4 regions of the Streptomyces hamibioticus genome follow, and region 2 is predicted to be linked to each of the others. Evidence: riboswitches for the same ligand, from Rfam matches in the RefSeq annotation. Region 2 holds a riboswitch; each other region holds the start of a gene.

Region 1 (4,717 bases), 350 kb from region 2:
CAGCACGCCCGTGACGAGGGAGAGCAGGACGAACAGACGGGCGCGGAAGCGGGCCACGTCCAGCCCCATGGTGGTCGCCGCCTCCTCGCCGGCCAGCAGCAGGTTCAGGTTGCGGGCCTGCGCCAGGAGGACGCCGATGCCGAGCAGCAGGGCCGTGCTCGGCAGCCACGGCGTGCCCCAGTTGACACCGCCCAGGCCGCCGAGGGTCCAGGCGAGGACCGCGCGGGCCTCATTGCCCCGGTCGGTGGTGAGCAGCAGCAGATCGAGGACCGCCGTGAGCACCGCCGCGATCGCCACCCCGGACAGCACCAGCCGCGACGAGGTGATGCGTCCGCCGGTGCGGGCGGTGGCGTACACGAGCAGGAGTGCGCCCAAGGCGCCCACGAAGGCGGCCACCGACAGGGAGGCCGGTCCGAAGAGGGTGAACCCGAACACGATCACGGAGACGGCGCCGAGCGACGCCCCGGAGGAGACGCCGAGCAGGTACGGCTCTGCGAGAGGGTTCCGCACCAGGGCCTGCAGCGCGGTGCCGATCACCGCCAGGCCGGCGCCGGTGACCGCACCGAGCAGTACCCGCGGTGCCCGTACGTCCACCACGATGGTCTCCCGGGCCCTTGACCAGTCCGGTTCCTGCCATTCGGCGCCCAGCGCGTGCGTCACGATGCCCCACACCTGGCCCGGCGGACATGCACGGAGCCGATCGCGAGGCCCGCCGTGGCGGAGACGACGAGCAACGCGGTGAGCACCAGCAGCGTGACGGCCAGCCGCGCACGGCCTGCTCCCGAGCCGGTGGCCTTCCGTCGTTGCACGGTCCGTTCGGCGGGCGCGCCGGTGGCGGCCTGAGTCACCGGATCTCCGGGTGCAGCCCGCGGGCCAGGTCCTCGACCGCGTAGGCCGAGCCGATGCCGACCAGGGTGGCGGTCAGCGGCAGGACGACGAACCGCTTGTTCCTGACGGCGGGTACGTCGGCGAGCGCGGGCTGGGAGAGCAGGAACTTCTTCTTCTCCTCGACGCTTCCGGCACCGGCGTAGTCATAGATGGCGATGACTTCCGGCTTGCGCTCGACGACCTGCTCCCAGGAGACGTCACGGAAGACGTCGTCGAGGTCGGTGAAGACGTTCTCGCCGCCGGCCAGCCGGATCAGTTCGGTGCCCAGGCTCTTGCCGCCCGCGGTGAAAGCGCTTTTGTCGCCACTGTCGTAGACGAAGACGGGCACCTCGGGCTCGCCTTCGACTTTGTCGGCGGCCTTGCCGACGCGGCCTTCGAGGTCGGCGACCAGTTTGTCGGCTCGGTCCGGAACGCCGAAGATCTTGCCGATGGTGCGGATCTCGTCGTAGGTGTCCTTCATCGTCACCTGCTTCTTCCGCAGTACTCGCGGTTGAGGTAGGTGTCGATGCCGGCGTCGGCGAACGCCTCGCGGGAGCGGCCCTCTTTCTCGTCGAAGGCGCTGCCGTAGCCGCCGTAGACGAGGTCGGGTTCGGCGTCCAGGACGGTCTCGAAGGACGGTTCCCTCTCCGCCAGTTCCGGGACGGACTCGTAGTCCTTCTTCAGCTCGGGCAGGACCGCGGAGTCGGGGAAGGCCGTTCCGGCCAGGCGGTCCTTCAGGCCGAGGGCGAGCATGAGCTCGGCCGGGTGCTGGTGGATAGTGACCACCCGTGACGGCGGCCCGTCGTATGTCGTCTTCACACCGCAGTTGTCGATCGTGACCGGAAAGCCCGCGGGCACGGCCGCGCCGGCGTTCGCGTCCCCACCGCTCTCGTCGGATGAACCGCAGCCGACGGTCAGCAGCACTGACGTGAGAGACACGGCAGCGGCCGTGGTACGAAGGAACCCGCGCGTGAGGGCAGGGGTGAACAGCTGGGACACGTGAAGCCTCCTGGAGTCCGCGCTCCTCGGGACGGGCCCGCGACGGACCAGTGTCCTGACTCCCGGATCGACGTTCCCTCCGCCTTCCCGCGCCGTGCGCAGTGGCATCTCGGAGGGGTGCTCCCCGGTCACCGTGGCGGGACCGTGCCGGATTCGCACCGGCTTCCTGTCTCCCGTCGCGGCGATGACCAGGTGATCCCACGTTCCTCCGAGTCGGCGGCAAAAGGGCGTGCGGACCCGGCCGCACGCCCGCGCCTTCGTCACGCTTCGCGCACCGCTCGCAGCACGAGCCGCTCGGCGTTCTCGTCGTAGGGGCGTCCGTCGAACCCGCCGAAGACCTCCACGCGGCCGAAACCCGCATCCTCGGCCATCCGGCGAAGCTCCACCGCGCTGTACACGAACCACGTCAAGGTGGCTCGCGTCACCCGCTCGCCCCGAACCAGCACCCACTCGCTGCGCAGCCGCGCCCACTCGTCCAGGACGGTGTCTGTCTGCACCATCAGGTCGTCGCCCCGCCGCACCACTTTGGGCGGGGTGGCATTGCGGGCCAGGAGTTCTTTCCCGGCGAGGTCCAGGACGAGCGTGCCGCCGGGCGCCAGGCAGGTGTGCATGGTGCGCAGCACACGCGCGTTGTCGGCGGGGTCCTCGAAGTACCCGAAGGAGGTGAACATGTTGAGGACGACGTCGAAGCCGCCCGGTGCGCTGTACTCGCGGGCGTCGGCCCGCACGTACGTCACCTCGGCACCGGCGTCGGCCGACCGCTTGCGTGCCCGGTCCAGCATGGCCGGGCTCAGGTCAACGCCGGTCACGCGGTGCCCGCGGCGGGCGAGGGGCACGGTGAAGACGCCCGGCCCGCAGCACAGGTCCAGCACGCGTGATCCGTCGGGGAGGGCGAGCAGGGGAGAGGTGTCCAGCAGTACCTCGGCCTGCTCGTAGCGCCGCTCGGAGAAGAGGAAGTCGTGGAACTCGGTCCAGAAGTCATCGTCCTGGAATCCGCCCGTCCGTGTCATCGCGCGTCAGTGCTCCTTCATGGTCGCCGTCGGGGACAGGGCGCCGCGCCGTGCGACGGCGCAGCGAGAGCAGAAGCGGGGGAAGCAGCAGACACTGGGCGGCTGCCAACAGCCAGAACCAACCGGTGTGCCCGGCCCGTTCGCCGAGGCCGTACAACTGCCCGCCCAGTACGCCGCTCGCGCAGGCGCCCAGGCCCGCGGCCAGCCGCTGCTGGCCGAAGACCACGGCGTCGGAGCGGGGGCTGCGGCGCAATGCCTCCAGGTCGTTCTTGAGGAACAGCACGATGTCGCCGAGGGTGATCAGCGCGCCGCCCGCCAGCAGTGCCGTCCGGGTGCCGGCCGCCAGCACGGCCAGTCCCGCCGCCAGGCCCGTGAACCCGACCGCGAGGGCGAGGACGTACGGCATGCGCCGGATCAGGCCGGACGCGAGCGGCTGTACGACGATGACCAGCGTGAAGCAGAGCAACAGCACCATGCTGTAGAAGGCGCTGGAGGCGCGCTCGACGGCGTACACCGCCAGGAAGTGCTGGAAGTGGAAGTAGAGGTAGAAGGCCAGCGCGTTGGCGGCGAACGGCAGGAGTGCCACGCCGACGAGAAGGCCCGAGCGGGCCGTTTCCTCCGATTTGGTGGGATAGGTCCCGTCGGTTCCGGGCAACCGTGCGTGTCCCGCTGTGACCGCGAGGAACAGCGCCGTGACGGCCGCGAACAGCCAGCCGGGCGAGGACAGGACGAATGGTCCGGCGATGAGCGGGCCGACCGCCATCCCGGCGTTGAGTGCCGCGTTGCCCGCCGACAGGAACGCCGGACGGCGCTCGTCGTCGACGCCGTGCACGAGATACGCCTTGTTGGCGGGCAGGTAGAGCGCGGCACCGCAGCACGTCAGGACCAGCGCCCAGACCGCGAGGGGCGGCCAGCGCAGGGCCAGCAGGAGCCCGGCGAAACCGGCGGTGCGTACGACGAGCGCCCACAGCATCGTGCGGCGTAGTCCGATCCGGTCCGCGAGGGCGCCGCCGACGATGCCGCCGGAGAACTGCACGAGCGATGCCAACGCCAGGACGACGCCGACCGTGCCAAGCCCCATCCCGAGCCGTTCGTGGAGGAACACCGACATGAACGGCAGGACCATGAAGCTGCCGAGCGGGATGAGGAACGAGCTGAGCAGGAGGAACCGCAGCGGGCCGGTGAGTGGGAACAGCGAGGCCCGCAGACCCGGTCCCCTGGTGGTGCGCTCACCCACCGGGCGCCTCCCGGCCGGCCAGGTCGGGGAACGGGTCAGTCAGTACACGCAGGGCGCCGGCTGCGGCCACCGCGCGGTGGGTGGCGAGTTCGGCGGTCTCGGCTTCGGCGTACACGATGCCCGCGTATCCACGGCTGTCACCCAGGTGCTCGATGGGGTCGCCGACCTGTTTGATCGGGTACCAGGCGGGCGTTCCCGGCATGTCGGTGAGCCGGTCGAGCCCAGTGACGCCGATGAACACGCCGGGGGCTGACGGGTAGCCGAGAACGAAGGCGACGGCCGGACCGCCGGGACAGTCCGCGTCCATGAGACCGGGGCGGCGACCGAGCGCGGCCTCGATCATCGCCTGGTACACGTTGACGCCGAGCGCCCGGCACAAACCCTCCCCGACCAGCGCGCCCCCGATGCGGGGATTGACCTCCACCACTTCCGGGCCGTCCGCGGTCAGCACGAACTCCACGTGAGCGAACCGGTCGGTGTAGTCGATGGCGGCGAGCACCCGGTCGAGCCAGAACTCGAGCGATGTCCGCTGCGGGCTCGGGAACGCCACGGGGAAGGCGGTGATCTCCTCCCGGAAGTGCGGTTCCGGTGACATGAGCCGACT
Region 2 (4,717 bases):
CCCGCCACCGTCAGGCGGCCCGGGTGCGGCCGCAGCCCGCCGCTGAGCAGCCGCATCAGCGTGGTCTTGCCGCTGCCGTTGCGGCCCAGCAGGGCGAGCGCCCGCCCCTCGGGCACCTCGAAGTCGACCGCGCGCAGCACGGTGGGCCCGTCCTCGTACGCGAAGGAGGCGCCCCGCAGGGCGATGAGGGCGGACTCGCTCACGACAGTGGCCTTTCCAGTACGAAGGTGAGGGCGGCCAGCGCCGCCAGCAGCGCGAGGCTCGCGGCCGTGAACGGCACCGAGACGCGGGCCTCGGGCACCAGCACCCGCAGCGTGCCGTCGTAGCCGCGTCCGGCGAGCCCGGCCTGGAGCCGCGCCGCCCGGTCGAAGGAGCGCACGAACGCCGTCGCGCCGAGCCCGGCCAGCGACCGCCAGGCGGCGGCCCGCGTGGTGTGCCCCAGCCGGGCCGCCTGGGCCTGCCGCACCCGCCGCACCGAGTCGAGCAGCAGGAAGCTCATCCGGTACGTCACCAGCGCCACGTCGACGACCGGCGCGGGCACCCCGGCCCGCACCAGGCGGGGCAGCAGATCGGACATCGGGGTGGTGAACGCGAACAGCAGCACCCCGAGCGAGGCTGCCGAGGTGCGCAGCAGCAGCCCGCCCGCCCGAGCCGGTCCGCCGTCGGCCAGGGACACGAACGCGTCCGCGCCGCCGACCTGCACGAGCAGCGGCAGCGCCCCGGTCACGCAGAAGCCGAGCGGCACCCGGTACGCCCGCCACAGCCGCCGCCCCGGCACACCCGCCGGGCCCAGCAGCACCGCCAGCGCCGTCACCAGTACCAGTGCCGCGCCCGGCCAGGGCGGCAGCGAGATCGCGAGCACCGTGAGGCCCAGCCCCAGCACGGCCTTGTCCACGGGATGGCGGCGGCGCCAGCGACTGGCGTGCGCCGCGGCGTCGATCGGCAGCACTCAGTCCCCTGCGGGAGCGTCCGGCCGGGCCGCCGCCCGGGCCCGCTCCTCGCCCTGCCGCCGTCCCCGGCGCAGACCGAAGTAGTACGCGAGCACGCCGGCGCCGAGGGCCGCCTGCACGGCGAACAGCGCGGACTCGATCTCCCCGGACGGGGGTTCGTACAGCGGCGAGAACCACGGCTCGTAGTCCGGGTCGATCTCGGTGATCGCCGTCTCCGCCTCGGCGTCGGCGCCGGAGAACGGCTCCTCCTTGCGGTCGCCGAGCCCGAACACCAGCGGCAGCACCGCGAGCGCGGCCACCGCGAGCAGCAGCAGGGCGTCGATCCTCGTGTCGCGCTTCACCGGGCCGCCGCCTCCTGCCCCGCCGTCTTCGCCTTCGTCCTGGTCACCAGCACGCCCAGCCGGGTCAGTTCGCCCTTGCTGGACCGCACCAGCAGCCGCATCACGAGGACCGTGAGGAGCCCCTCGCTCACCGCGAGCGGGATCTGCGTCACCGCGAAGATCGAACCGAACTTGCCGAGCGCGCCCAGGAATCCGCTGCCCGGGTCCGGGAAGGCGAGCGCCAGCTGGACGGACGTGACGCAGTAGGTGGACAGGTCGGCGACGAACGCGCCGCAGAACACGGCGGCCATCAGCGGCGCGTCGCAGCGGCGCAGCAGCCGGTAGGCGCCGTACCCGGCCCACGGCCCGACGATCGCCATGGAGAAGACGTTGGCGCCGAGCGTGGTCAGCCCGCCGTGGGCCAGCAGCAGCGCCTGGAACAGCAGTGTGATGGTGCCCAGCACCGCCATGACCGGCGGCCGGAACAGGATGGCGCCCAGCCCGGTGCCGGTCGGATGGGAGCAACTCCCGGTCACCGACGGCAGTTTCAGGGCGGACAGCACGAACGTGAAGGCTCCGGAGGCGCCGAGGAGCAGGGTGCTCTCCGGGTGCTCCCTGACCTCACGGGTGAGTGACCGTACTCCGTGGACGACGAACGGCGCTGACGCGGCGCCCCAGGCGACCGCGTGCGCCGGAGGCAGAAAGCCCTCGGCTATGTGCATGGCTCGGCAGACCCTCTCCAACACCTCGTGGATGGTTGACGCGCCTCGGCCGGTCTCCTGGCTGACGGGTACCACCGCCCGAACTCCGCCTTCCCGGGTCCGTGGAGGACCCAGTGGCTGCCCGTGAGGGCCGGAGCCGGACTTCCCGATCACAGTGGCGAGGGCCGCACCGGCATTGCACCGGATTTCCCGTTCACCAAGGCGTGGTGACAGTAGTGCGCCCGCACCGGCAGTGACAAGGGCGTACGGGGCGCTCGGACCGAGGTCACACGCCCCCTGTGCCGTCAATCGCGCCGGTCACGCTCCGACCGCCGCGCTTGACGGGCATCGTCCTGGCCGCACTCAGCCTCGTCGCCCAGTTCGTGTTCCTGCCGTACGCGCCCGTCTGGTCGGTGATCACGATGGCGATCGACGTCTTCGTCATCCGGGCCCCGGCCCGCCGCCAGGAGGAGGCCGAGAGAGTCCGACCGCCTCGGCCTCGTCCTGGCGGATCGCTCGCGCCCGGCGGCTCCGCGCTCAGCGCCGCAGCAGCCGCGCCACCCCCGCCGCCGCACCGGCCGCGGCCAGCCCGGCACCCGCCAGGGCCAGGGCCCGGCCCGGCCGGCCCGGGGGCGCCGGGCGGGCGCCGGGCGCGGTGCCGTAGGCGCTGCCGGGGGCGTCGGGGAGCGCCGAGGCCAGCAGCTCCGCCAGATGCACGGCCTCGTGGCCGCCGCTGTCGAACTCGTGGACCTGGGTGCGGCAGCTGAAGCCGTCGGCGAGCACGACGGTCCCCGCGTCCTCGTCCCGCAGCCGCGGCAGCAGCACCCGCTCCGCGCACGCCTCGCTGACCTCCTCATGGCCGCGCTCGAACCCGAAGTTGCCGGCCAGTCCGCAGCAGCCGGAGTCCAGCCGCTCCACGTCCACCCCGGCGCGGCGCAGCAGTTCCCGGTCGGCGTCCCAGCCCAGCACCGCGTGCTGGTGGCAGTGCACCTGGGCCAGCGCACGAGCGGACCGGTCGGGCACCTGCGGCGGCCGGTAGCCGGGGGAGTGCTCGGTGAGCAGCCCGGCCAGGGTCACCGTCTGGTCCCGCAGCCTGCGCACGTCCTGGTCGCCGGGGAACAGCTCGGCCGCGTCCGCCCGGAACACGGCCGCGCAGCTCGGCTCCAGGACCACCACGAGACCGCCCTCCCGGACGTGCCCGGCCAGCCGCCGCACGGTCCGGGTCAGGATCTTCTCGGCGGTGCCGAGCTGCCCGGTGGAGATCCAGGTCAGCCCGCAGCACAGCGGCTCGGTGGGCAGCTCCACCCGCCAGCCGGCGTGCTCCAGCACCGCCACCGCCGCCTGCCCGAGGTGCGGGTGGAAGTGGTTGGTGAAGGTGTCCGGCCACAGCAGCACCGTGCCGCGTTCCCCGTCGCCGTACGGCTCGTGGGCGGCGAACCACTGCTGGAACGTCTGCCCGGCGAACAACGGCACCTCCCGGTCCGCCACCCCCGCCACGGCGACCGCGGCCTTCGACAGCGGCGGTGTGTGGGTGAGGGCGTTGACGACCGGCCCGAGACGGGTGCGGCCCACGGCCTGGGCGAGCGCGGGCAGCCACCCCATCGACCAGTCCGAGCGTGGCCGACGCCACGGACGGCCCTCGTAGTGGTGGGACAGGAACTCGGCCTTGTAGGTGGCCATGTCCACATCCGCCGGACAGTCGCTCTTGCAGCCCTTGCAGGCCAGGCACAGATCGAGGGCGTCCTTGACCGCCTCGGACCGCCAGCCGTCCCGGATCGCGCTGTCCCCGTGGCCGTCCAGCATCTCGAACAGCAGCCGGGCCCGTCCCCGGGTGGAGTGCTCCTCCTCCATGGTGACCTGGTACGACGGGCACATCACGGTGCCCTCGCTGGTGTGCTGCCGGCACTTGCCCACGCCCACGCACCGGTTGGCGGCCTCGGCGAACGACCCGCCGTCGTGCGGGAACCGGAAGTGCAGGTCGCGCCGGTCCTCCGGGGCCCAGTCGCCGCCCAGCCGCAGGTTCTCGTCCAGCCGGTACGGGGCGACGACCTTCCCCGGGTTCATCCGGTCCAGCGGATCGAAGACGGCCTTCAGCCGCCCGAACGCCTCCGTCAGCCCGTCCCCGAACATCCGCGGCAGCAGCTCCCCGCGGCTCTGCCCGTCACCGTGCTCGCCGGAGAGCGACCCGCCGAACTCCACGACCAGGTCGGCCGCCCGCTCCATGAACCGCCGGTACGCCGCCACGCCGTCCGCGGTGTACAGGTCGAAGGGGATACGGGTGTGCACGCAGCCGTGCCCGAAGTGGCCGTACAGACTCGGCCCGGTGTCGCTCAGGTAGCCGAACTCCTCGAACAGCGCCCGCAGCCGCCGCAGGTAGTCGCCCAGCTTCTCGGGCGCCACCGCCGAGTCCTCCCAGCCCTCGAAGGTGTCGGGCCGCCCCGGGATGTGCGCGGTGGCGCCCAGCCCGGCCTCGCGGACCTGCCAGATCTCCGCCTCGCGCGCCGGGTCGTCCATCAGCGCGCAGTCCGCGTCGTGCTCGGACCGGTGCAGGGCCTCCAGCATCCGGCGCGCCCGGGCGACCGCCTCCTCGGCGGTGTCCCCGCCGAACTGCGCCAGCAGGAACGCGTTCCCATCCGGCAGTTCGCCGACGGCCTCGGGGTTGAGGTGCTTGATCCGCTGGTCGCGGACCAGCCGGGCGTCGATGCCCTCCAGCGCCAGCGGATCGTGCGGCAGCACGCCCGGCACC
Region 3 (4,717 bases), 710 kb from region 2:
GCAGCAGGGAGTTGCGCATGCCGACGGCGGCGATCCGCTCGCGCAGCGCGTCCCAGCGCTCCGGCCAGGTCAGTTCCACGTCGTAGTGGTCGGGGTGCAGCACGCCCCGCGCGGTGCGGGTCCGGTCCCAGGCCGGCAGCGGGCCGTTGCGCTCGGCGAGGCCGGCGGACGCCTCGTAGGCGGCGAGCATGATCCGCTCGGCGATCCGGGTGGACAGCGCCTTGGCCTCCGGCGAGTCGAAGGGCAGCCGCAGCCGGAAGAAGACGTCCTGGAGGCCCATGGCGCCGAGGCCCACCGGGCGCCACCTGGCGTTGGAGCGGCCGGCCTGCTCGGTCGGGTAGTAGTTGATGTCGACCACGCGGTCCAGGAAGGTGACGGCGGTGCGGACGGTGGCGTCCAGCCGTTCCCAGTCGATGTCCCCGGCGGCCGGGTCGACGAACGCGCCGAGGTTGACCGAGCCCAGGTTGCAGACCGCGGTCTCGTCGTCGCTGGTGACCTCCAGGATCTCCGTGCAGAGGTTGGAGGAGTGGATGACGTGGCCAGGCTCCGCCGTCTGGTTGGCGGTGCGGTTGGCGGCGTCCTTGAAGGTCATCCAGCCGTTGCCGGTCTGCGCGAGGGCGCGCATCATCCGGCCGTACAGCTCCCGGGCGGGCAGCGTCTTCTTCGCCAGCCCCTTGCGCTCCGCCTCGCGGTAGGCGGCGTCGAACGCCTCGCCCCACAGGTCCACCAGCTCGGGCACGTCCGACGGGGAGAACAGCGACCACTGCTCGTCGGCGGCGACCCGGCGCATGAACTCGTCCGGGACCCAGTGCGCGAGGTTGAGGTTGTGGGTGCGCCGGGCGTCCTCGCCGGTGTTGTCGCGCAGTTCCAGGAACTCCTCGATGTCGGAGTGCCAGGTCTCCAGGTAGACCGCGGCGGCACCCTTGCGCCGGCCGCCCTGGTTCACGGCGGCGACCGAGGCGTCGAGGGTCTTCAGGAACGGGACGATGCCGTTGGAGTGCCCGTTGGTGCCGCGGATCAGCGAACCGCGGCTGCGGATGCGGGAGTAGGACAGGCCGATGCCGCCGGCGTGCTTGGAGAGGCGGGCGACCTGGTGGTAGCGCTCGTAGATGGAGTCCAGCTGGTCCTCGGGGGAGTCCAGGAGGTAGCAGGACGACATCTGGGGGTGCCGGGTGCCGGAGTTGAAGAGGGTGGGGGAGGAGGGGAGGTAGTCCAGGCGGCTCATCAGGCCGTAGAGCGCGGCGACCTCGTCCACCGAGTGGGCGGAGTCGTCCTCGGCGAGGCCGGCCGCGACGCGCAGCAGGAAGTGCTGGGGCGTCTCGACGACCTTGCGCGTGACCGGGTGCCGGAGCAGATAGCGGCTGTGCAGCGTGCGCAGCCCGAAGTAGCCGAACCGGTCGTCGGCCGCCGGGTCGACCAGGGCGTCCAGGCGCGCGGCGTGCAGCCGGACGAACGCGGCGGTGCGGTCGGCGATCAGGCCCTCGCGGTGGCCGACGGCGACGGAGTCGGTGAACGTCACCACGCCCTGGGAAGCGGCCTCGGCGCGGATGCCGATGGTCAGCAGCCGGGCGGCCAGCCGGGAGTAGACCGGGTCCTCCGAGATCAGGCCGGCCGCGGCCTCGGTGGCCAGCTCACGCAGCTCGGACTCGTCCGCGTGGGCGGACCGGCCGCGCAGCGCGGCGGCGGCGACCCGGCCGGGGTCGGCGTCGGGGAGGTCGGCGGTCAGCTCGGTCAGGGTCCGCAGCAGCGCGGCACCGGGCCCGTCGGGTTCCTCGGTCACCGGCGTCGGCGAAGCCGTCACCGGGGACGCCGAAGCGGTCACCGGGGTCGCTGAAGCCGGGTCGGCTGGCGCGATGGTCACGTGGAGCACTCCCTCGCTCGGCACTGGGCCTTGTGGAGGGCAGGGGGCAGCTCACGAGCGCGCGCGGCGTCGCGTCCACCGGCCCATTCCACGAGGCCCGGACGTCAGGGCACCCGGACCGGACGGCCGGGCGCACTGTCGGCAGGTCCTCGGACTGAACAGGCGTATGGGCACACGGCACGCGTATGGACACACGCAAGTACACCGTTGCGGGACAGTTCCGGATTCGCACCGGATTCCCCTGCGGCGACAGCGAGCATGAGCATACATCTTGTGCCGGGTTCCGGTGGCACCCCCAGATGTTGTGTCCTGGGTGGGGCGTCCGGCGCTGCCGCCGGTGGTGTCAGAGCGTCAGCTCGTAGGTGATCAGCGTGATGTCGTCGATCTGCGGGAGCGGATTCCAGTCCCGCTCGGGCGTGCGGGCGAAGCCCAGACGACCGTAGACCCGGTGCGCGGCGTGCATGGTGCGCTGGCTCGACAGCACGATCCGCACGCAGCCCTCCACGGCCCGCGCCCGGTCGACGCAGGCACGGACGAGGGCCTCCCCGGCGCCCCGGCCACGGGCCGCCCGGGCCACGGCCAGCATCCGTATCTCCGCCTCGCCCGGCCCGGCGATGTCGGCCATCGGACCGCCGGACGGCACGAAGGTGACCCCGCCCAGCAGCTCCTCGCCGTCCACGGCGACCAGCACCTCGGCCGCCGCGGCCCGCTTCGCCACGTCCCTCAGTTCACCGAGGTAGGCGTCGCTCTCCCCGAAGTCCAGCAGCCCGTCCTGGAGATAGGCCTGCGCGGTGATCTCGCCGAGAGCGCGGTACTCGGCGGGGTCCGCCCGCCGGATGACGATGTCCATGGCCCCGAGTCTGCCCGACCGGTACGACAACGGGCCGCCGGATTTCTCCGACGGCCCGTGCGTCGATGTGCGGCTCCGCCGCGTGGGCGCGCTCGGCCGCAACCGAGCGGCGGACGAACGGCGACCCCAGCGCGAGGACCTCAGTGTGAGGACCCCGCGGTGGCCGGCGGCAGCTCGACCTGCACGCCCGGGTCCCCGGCGTCCGCCGTGTAGTCCTCGGGCTTGGTCTCGTCCACCCCGTCCGGGGCCTTGACGGCCCGCAGGACCAGCGTCAGCACCACCGTGACGACGACGTTCAGCACGAAGGCCGTGAGGCCGATGTACCCGATCTCGCCGATGCCCGGGATCTCCTTGGAGGAGCCGCCGAAGTGCTTCTGCGTCGGCGTCGAGACGCCGTACGCGGCGAGCGTGCCGTAGACCATGCCGACGGCCCAGCCGGCGAGCAGCGCCCAGCGGTGGAACCAGCGGGTGAACAGGCCGCCGACCAGGGCCGGGAAGGTCTGCAGGATCCAGATGCCGCCGAGCAGCTGGAAGTTGATGGCCACCGTCTTGTCCATGCCGAGGACGAAGACCAGCGCGCCCACCTTCACGAGCAGTGAGACCAGCTTGGAGACCCGGGTCTCCTCCTTGGGCGTGGCGTCCGGCTTGATGAAGTCCTTGTAGATGTTGCGGGTGAAGAGGTTCGCCGCCGCGATGGACATGATCGCCGCCGGGACCAGCGCGCCGATGCCGATCGCCGCGAAGGCCACGCCCGCGAACCAGGCCGGGAACATGTTCTCGAACAGCTGCGGGATCGCCAGCTGGCCGTTCTCCACCGTCACCCCGGCCGCGATCGCCATGAAGCCCAGCAGCGCGAGCATGCCCAGCATCAGCGAGTACAGCGGCAGGATCGTGGTGTTGCGCCGGATCACCTCACGGCTGCGCGAGGACAGCGTCGCGGTGATCGAGTGCGGGTACATGAACAGCGCGAGCGCCGAGCCCAGGGCCAGGGTCGCGTACGTCCACTGGCCGGCCTCGGGCGGCACCAGGCTGCCCTTGCCGCTCTCGGTGAACTTGTCCTCGGCCGAGGCGAAGATGTCGTCGAACCCGCCCAGTTTGATCGGGATGTAGATGATGGCCACCGCGATCACTATGTAGATCAGCGTGTCCTTGACGAACGCGATCAGGGCGGGGGCGCGCAGCCCCGACGAGTAGGTGTACGCCGCGAGCACGCCGAAGGCGATCAGCAGCGGCAGGTCCTTGATGAACCAGTTGGTGTCCTCGCCGCCGCCGATGCCCATCACGTCCAGCACGGCCTGGATGCCGACCAGCTGGAGCGCGATGTACGGCATGGTCGCCAGGATGCCGGTCAGGGCCACCGCCAGCGACAGGCCCTTCGAGCCGAACCGGCCGCGCACGAAGTCGGAGGTCGTCACGTAGCCGTGCTTGTGCGAGACCGACCACAGGCGGGGCAGGAAGGTGAAGATCAGCGGGTAGACCAGGATGGTGTACGGCACCGCGAAGAAGCCGGCCGCGCCCGCCGCGTAGATCGCGGCCGGGACGGCGACGAAGGTGTACGCCGTGTAGAGGTCGCCGCCGAGCAGGAACCAGGTGATCCAGGTGCCGAACGAGCGGCCGCCTAGGCCCCATTCGTCGAGGCTGTGCTCGTTCTCGGCCTTGCGCCAGCGCGCGGCCAGGAAGCCCAGGACCGTGACGAGCAGGAAGAAGAAGACGAAGACGCCGAGTGCGACGCCGTTCACGCCGTCGTTCACCGCTGCCCACCTCCCCGGCGGGCGCGCTGGTCACGCTGCCAGAGCTGGTACGCGACCATCGTCAGCGCGGTGGAGATGACCACCCACGCCATCTGGTACCAGTAGAAGAACGGGATGCCGATGAACTCCGGGTCGGCCTTGGCGTACGAACCGACCCACAGCATGGCGACGAACGGTGCGGCGAGGCAGAGGCCGATCACGACGCGCATCGGCGTCACCACCGGCTCTCTGTTCGCCTTTGAGGCTTGTGACATC
Region 4 (4,717 bases), 4.2 Mb from region 2:
TGCTCGCCGAGGAGCTGGAAGCCGCCGCAGACGCCGAGCAGGGGCCGCTGCTCGGCGGCCCTGCGGACGAGGGCGTCCGCCAGGCCCCGCTCCCGCAGCCACTCCAGCGCCCGGACCGTCCCGCGTGTCCCCGGCACGACCACCAGATCGGCGTCGGCCAGCTCCTCCGGCCGGTCCACGAACCGCACCACGACGCCCGGCTCGGCGGCCAGCGCGTCCACGTCCGTGAAGTTGGACATCAGCGGGACCGCGCAGACGGCGACCCGCAGCACGTCCTCGCCGAGCGGCGGCGCGACGACCGACTCCCGCACCGTCCCCCGCAGGGAGATCCGCAGCCCGTCCTCCTCGTCGATGCCGAGCCCGTGCCGGAAGGGCAGGACGCCGTACGTCCGCCGCCCGGTGAGGTTCCGGAGCATGTCGAGGCCCGGCTCCAGCAGCGACACGTCGCCCCGGAACTTGTTGACGAGGAACCCGGCGACCAGGGCCTGGTCCTCGGGCGCCAGCAGTGCCACCGTGCCGAAGAAGGACGCGAACACACCCCCGCGGTCGATGTCGCCGACGACGAGGACGGGGAGCCCGGCCCCCCGGGCGATCCCCATGTTCACGATGTCGGTCCGGCGCAGGTTGATCTCCGCCGGACTGCCCGCCCCCTCACAGATCACCGCGTCATACGTGCCCCGCAGCTCGGCGAGGCAGTCCAGCACGGTGCCGAGCAGCTTCTGCTGCCGCCCGCCGTGGTAGCCGCGCGCGCTCAGCTCCCCGACCGGCTTGCCGAGCAGCACCACCTGGCTGCTCCGCTCGCCGCCCGGCTTGAGCAGCACCGGGTTCATCAGCGCGGTCGGCTCCACGCGGCAGGCCTGGGCCTGCATGGCCTGCGCCCGGCCGATCTCCGCGCCCTCGCGGGTGACGAAGGAGTTGAGCGACATGTTCTGCGCCTTGAAGGGCGCCACCTTCACGCCCTGCCGCACCAGCCAGCGGCAGATACCGGCCGTGACGACGCTCTTGCCGGCGTCGGAGGTGGTGCCGGCGACCAGGAGCCCACCGTTCATGACGTCCGTCCTTTCGTGACCACCCGGCGTGCCAGCAGCCGCGCGCCGGCGCACACGCCGAGCGCCAGCCAGCCCACGCGCCGGGAGAGCCGTACGGCCCGGTCGATGTCGTCGGCCCGGACGGCGCGTCCCGCCGCCCCGTTGAGCACGGGCCGGTGCTCCACCCGGCCGCCGTAGGAGAGCGTCCCGCCCAGCCGCACGCCCAGGGCACCCGCGAACGCGGCCTCCACGGGACCGGCGTTGGGGCTCGGATGCCCGTCCGCGTCGGCGCGCCAGGCCCGGACGGCGCCGCGCGGATCGCCGCCGGCCACGGTGGCCAGGGCGGCGGTGAGCCGGGCGCCCGGCCAGCCGGCCAGGTCGTCGAGGCGGGCGGAGGCCCAGCCGTAGCGGCGGTACCGGGAGGACTTGTGGCCGACCATGGCGTCGAGGGTGTTCACGGCCCGGAAGCCCAGCAGGCCCGGCACGCCGCCGACGGCGCCCCACACCAGCGCGCCGACCACCGCGTCGGAGGTGTTCTCGGCGACGGACTCGACGACGGCCCGGGCGATCCCGTCGGCGTCCAGCGCCTGTGGATCCCGGCCGCACAGGTGCGGCAGCCGCGCCCGGGCGGCCTCGACGTCCCCGGACCGCAGCGCGCGCCCGATCGCACCGGCCTCGCGGGCGAGCGAGGTCCCACCGACGACGGCCCAGGTGGCGGCGCCGGTCAGCGCGACGGAGGCGGCGGGGGAGGTGCGGACGGCCCGTGCGGCGGCGGCCCCGAGGGCGACGGCGCCACCGGCGCACACGGCCGTGTGCAGCGCGCCCCAGCCGCGGTGGTCGCGCCACAGCACCCGTTCCACGGCACCGGCGGCCCGCCCGAACGCGGCGACCGGGTGCCCGCGGCGCGGATCGCCGAGGACCAGGTCGCCGAGCAGGCCGGCGGCGGCGCCGTACGCGAAGACGCGTTCGGCCCGCATCGGTTCAGCCGAGCGTGCGGAAGGGCGAAGTGTCGCGGGTGTTCCTCGGTCGGCAGCAGCCGTGCATGGCGATTGTCCTCACTCAGGGTGTCCGCGCCCTGGTTCGACGAAATCGGCGGTGAGAGTTCCTGGCTCCCGGGGGACGAGCCCCCGGTGACAGTGGCGGGACCGCGCCGGATTCGCACCGGCTTCCTCTCCTGCCGCCGTATTGGCTCGGGAAGTCCACCACGGCCCGCGAACACCCGTCAACTTGCCGTTGACCTGCGAGGGGGGAGTGTGCGGAGCCCCACACCCGGGAGGTGTGCGCGGGCACGCGAAAGGGGTGCGGGACGGTGCTGTCCGTCCCGCACCCCTCCCGGTGCCCTGGGTCAGGCGACGATCAGATAGATGCCGTACGCCACCGCCGCCGCGCACGCCGCGAAGCAGGCGTAGGCGCCGGTGACGGCGAGGGCCGCGCCGCCGCCCTGCTCCGCGGCCCGCTCCTTGCGGGCGAGGCCGGCGATGCCGAGGACGAACAGGCCCACCAGGGCCACGGTGGTCACGAGACTGACCCCGAAGACGGAGCCGAGGGCTGCCCAGTCGATCTTCATGGTGCTTACTCCTGCGGGCTCAGACGGTGGTGGTCGACGGGGTCTTGGCGTCGCGGACGTCGCCCTGGGCCGGGACGGTGGCCACCAGCTCCTCGGCGGCGGACGTGGGCGGCGGGGTCACGGCGGCCACGGCCTGGGTCACCACACCGGTCTGCGCGGGCTCGTGGTCGTTGACGTTGGTGTGGTCGACCACCTCGCGCCGGGAGATCTTCCAGATCGCGGCGCTGGAGACGACGAGGAAGACCGCGACGGCCGCCGTGCCCCAGTCGCCGAAGCCGGTGACCCACTCCGCGACGGCGGCGACCAGGGCCGCGGCCGGCAGCGTCAGGCCCCAGGCGACGAACATCCGGGTGGCCGTGGACCAGCGGACCACACCGCCCTTGCGGCCGAGACCCGAGCCCATCACCGCGCCGGAGACGGAGTGCGTGGTGGAGAGGGAGAAGCCGAGGTGGGAGGAGGCCAGGATGACCGTGGCCGCGCTGGTCTGGGCGGCGAAGCCCTGCTGCGGCTGGAGGTCGGTCAGGCCCTTGCCCATGGTGCGGATGATCCGCCAGCCGCCGAGGTAGGTGCCGAGCGCGATGGCGATGCCCGCGGAGAGGATGACCCACATGGGCGGGTCCGAGTCGGGGGCGAGGGCGCCACCGGTGACCAGGGCCAGGGTGATGACACCCATCGTCTTCTGGGCGTCGTTGGTGCCGTGGGCCAGCGAGACCAGGCCCGCGGAGGCGATCTGCCCGGCGCGGTAGCCCTTCTGGGCCGCCTGCGTGCCGTCGGACTTCTTGCCCAGCTTGTACGTCAGCCGGGCGCCGAGCATCGCCGCGAGGCCCGCGACCAGCGGGGCGGCGATCGCCGGGATCAGGACCTTGGTGACGAGCACGTCGCCGTTGACCGCGCCGATGCCGGCCGAGGCGACGGCGGCACCGATGAGACCGCCCATGAGGGCGTGCGAGGAGCTGGACGGGAGCCCGACCAGCCAGGTCAGCAGATTCCAGAGGATCGCGCCGACCAGTGCGGCGAAGATGACCTCGGGACGGATGCCGGTCTCGTCGACGAGACCCTTGGAGATGGTGTTGGCGACCTCCACCGAGAGGAAGGCGCCCACCAGGTTGAGGACGGCGGACATGGCCACCGCGACCTTGGGCCTCATGGCGCCCGTGGAAATGGTCGTGGCCATCGCGTTCGCGGTGTCGTGGAAACCGTTCGTGAAATCGAACGCGAGTGCGGTTACCACCACAATCGCGAGGATCAGCGAGAAGCTTTCCATTTACCCAGGCAATCGTTCGAGGTCGTTGGCGCGTCGAACGTAGGTAACGTGGGTGAACGGAAGATGAACTGGGCGGGGCTTCACGGTGTCCGGAAGCGGGGTCGCCGCTACCGCGCGGCCCGCCCCCGGCCCGTAGGGCCGCCCGCGTCCGCCTGATTCCGGCCGTTACCGGGGGTCAGCCGCCCGGGCGGACGCTTTCAGCCGAACCGGGGACCCGTCGAGGAGACGTTGGTCACCCGGCAGGGTGCAGCCGTCGGGACACGTCGCCCGTCGGGGGGACTCGTCGCCGGCCTGAGAGCCGACGGAGTGCCAGGTCACGCCCCTTTCCGGCGGCCGGCTCCGGCCTCCGGCAGCCCGCCCGGCGGCGCTCCGGCGGGCGCGCCTGGCAGGATCGCCGCGAGGCCGGTCGACGGCGGGGCGACGGGGGCGCGCGAGCGCCCTGGAGGAGGTGCCGGTGGTGACGGAGGCACGCGGCGGGCGGGCGGGCGAGAACGCGCGGGAAGACGCTCGCGAGAACGCGCGGGAGGGCGTCTGCGAGGAGGAGGCGCAGGCCTGGGAGGCGCTGGTGGCGACGGCCCGGCGCACGGTGGCCGACGGTCTGGTGGTCGGCACGTCCGGCAACGTCTCGGTGCGGGTCGGGGACACCGTCCTGGTCACGCCCTCGGGTGTGCCCTACGACCGGCTGACGCCGGACGACGTGACCGGCGTCGGCCTCGACGGGCGGCAGGTGCGCGGGACGCTGGTGCCCACCAGCGAACTGCCCATGCACCTCGCCGTGTACCGCAGCACCGGGGCCCGCGCGGTCGTCCACACCCACGCGGTGCACGCGACCGCCGTCTCGACCCTCGTCCGGGAGCT

What was found. A riboswitch is a leader RNA that binds a small molecule or an ion and turns the genes downstream of it on or off. The one in region 2 is predicted to bind cobalamin.
Region 1: linked by a shared signal. The riboswitch ahead of ACLGIH_RS06305 (ABC transporter substrate-binding protein) and the one ahead of ACLGIH_RS07800 (energy-coupling factor ABC transporter permease) in region 2 are both predicted to bind cobalamin.
Region 3: linked by a shared signal. The riboswitch ahead of ACLGIH_RS10840 (ribonucleoside-diphosphate reductase subunit alpha) and the one ahead of ACLGIH_RS07800 (energy-coupling factor ABC transporter permease) in region 2 are both predicted to bind cobalamin.
Region 4: linked by a shared signal. The riboswitch ahead of ACLGIH_RS26720 (cobalamin biosynthesis protein) and the one ahead of ACLGIH_RS07800 (energy-coupling factor ABC transporter permease) in region 2 are both predicted to bind cobalamin.

The regions. Positions count from the first base shown of each region.
Region 1 covers NZ_JBKKQY010000001.1:1,388,057-1,392,773, reverse strand. Annotated here, with positions in the region: partial or broken gene ACLGIH_RS06310 (FecCD family ABC transporter permease) at 1-848, opposite strand, end outside; partial or broken gene ACLGIH_RS06305 (ABC transporter substrate-binding protein) at 845-1,866, opposite strand; cobalamin riboswitch at 1,895-2,074, opposite strand; gene ACLGIH_RS06300 (class I SAM-dependent methyltransferase) at 2,127-2,876, opposite strand; gene ACLGIH_RS06295 (MFS transporter) at 2,845-4,113, opposite strand; gene ACLGIH_RS06290 (ATP-grasp domain-containing protein) at 4,106-4,717, opposite strand, start outside.
Region 2 covers NZ_JBKKQY010000001.1:1,733,773-1,738,489, reverse strand. Annotated here, with positions in the region: gene ACLGIH_RS07815 (ATP-binding cassette domain-containing protein) at 1-203, opposite strand, end outside; gene cbiQ (cobalt ECF transporter T component CbiQ) at 200-949, opposite strand; gene ACLGIH_RS07805 (energy-coupling factor ABC transporter substrate-binding protein) at 950-1,291, opposite strand; gene ACLGIH_RS07800 (energy-coupling factor ABC transporter permease) at 1,288-1,992, opposite strand; cobalamin riboswitch at 2,023-2,208, opposite strand; partial or broken gene ACLGIH_RS35050 (DUF7144 family membrane protein) at 2,307-2,447, shown strand; gene ACLGIH_RS07790 (FAD-binding and (Fe-S)-binding domain-containing protein) at 2,509-4,717, opposite strand, start outside.
Region 3 covers NZ_JBKKQY010000001.1:2,447,412-2,452,128, reverse strand. Annotated here, with positions in the region: gene ACLGIH_RS10840 (ribonucleoside-diphosphate reductase subunit alpha) at 1-1,861, opposite strand, end outside; cobalamin riboswitch at 1,985-2,127, opposite strand; gene ACLGIH_RS10835 (GNAT family N-acetyltransferase) at 2,205-2,711, opposite strand; gene mctP (monocarboxylate uptake permease MctP) at 2,852-4,462, opposite strand; gene ACLGIH_RS10825 (DUF3311 domain-containing protein) at 4,459-4,716, opposite strand.
Region 4 covers NZ_JBKKQY010000001.1:5,894,165-5,898,881, forward strand. Annotated here, with positions in the region: gene ACLGIH_RS26715 (cobyric acid synthase) at 1-1,049, opposite strand, end outside; gene ACLGIH_RS26720 (cobalamin biosynthesis protein) at 1,046-2,005, opposite strand; cobalamin riboswitch at 2,106-2,225, opposite strand; gene ACLGIH_RS26725 (hypothetical protein) at 2,374-2,595, opposite strand; gene ACLGIH_RS26730 (inorganic phosphate transporter) at 2,615-3,859, opposite strand; gene ACLGIH_RS26735 (class II aldolase/adducin family protein) at 4,317-4,717, shown strand, end outside.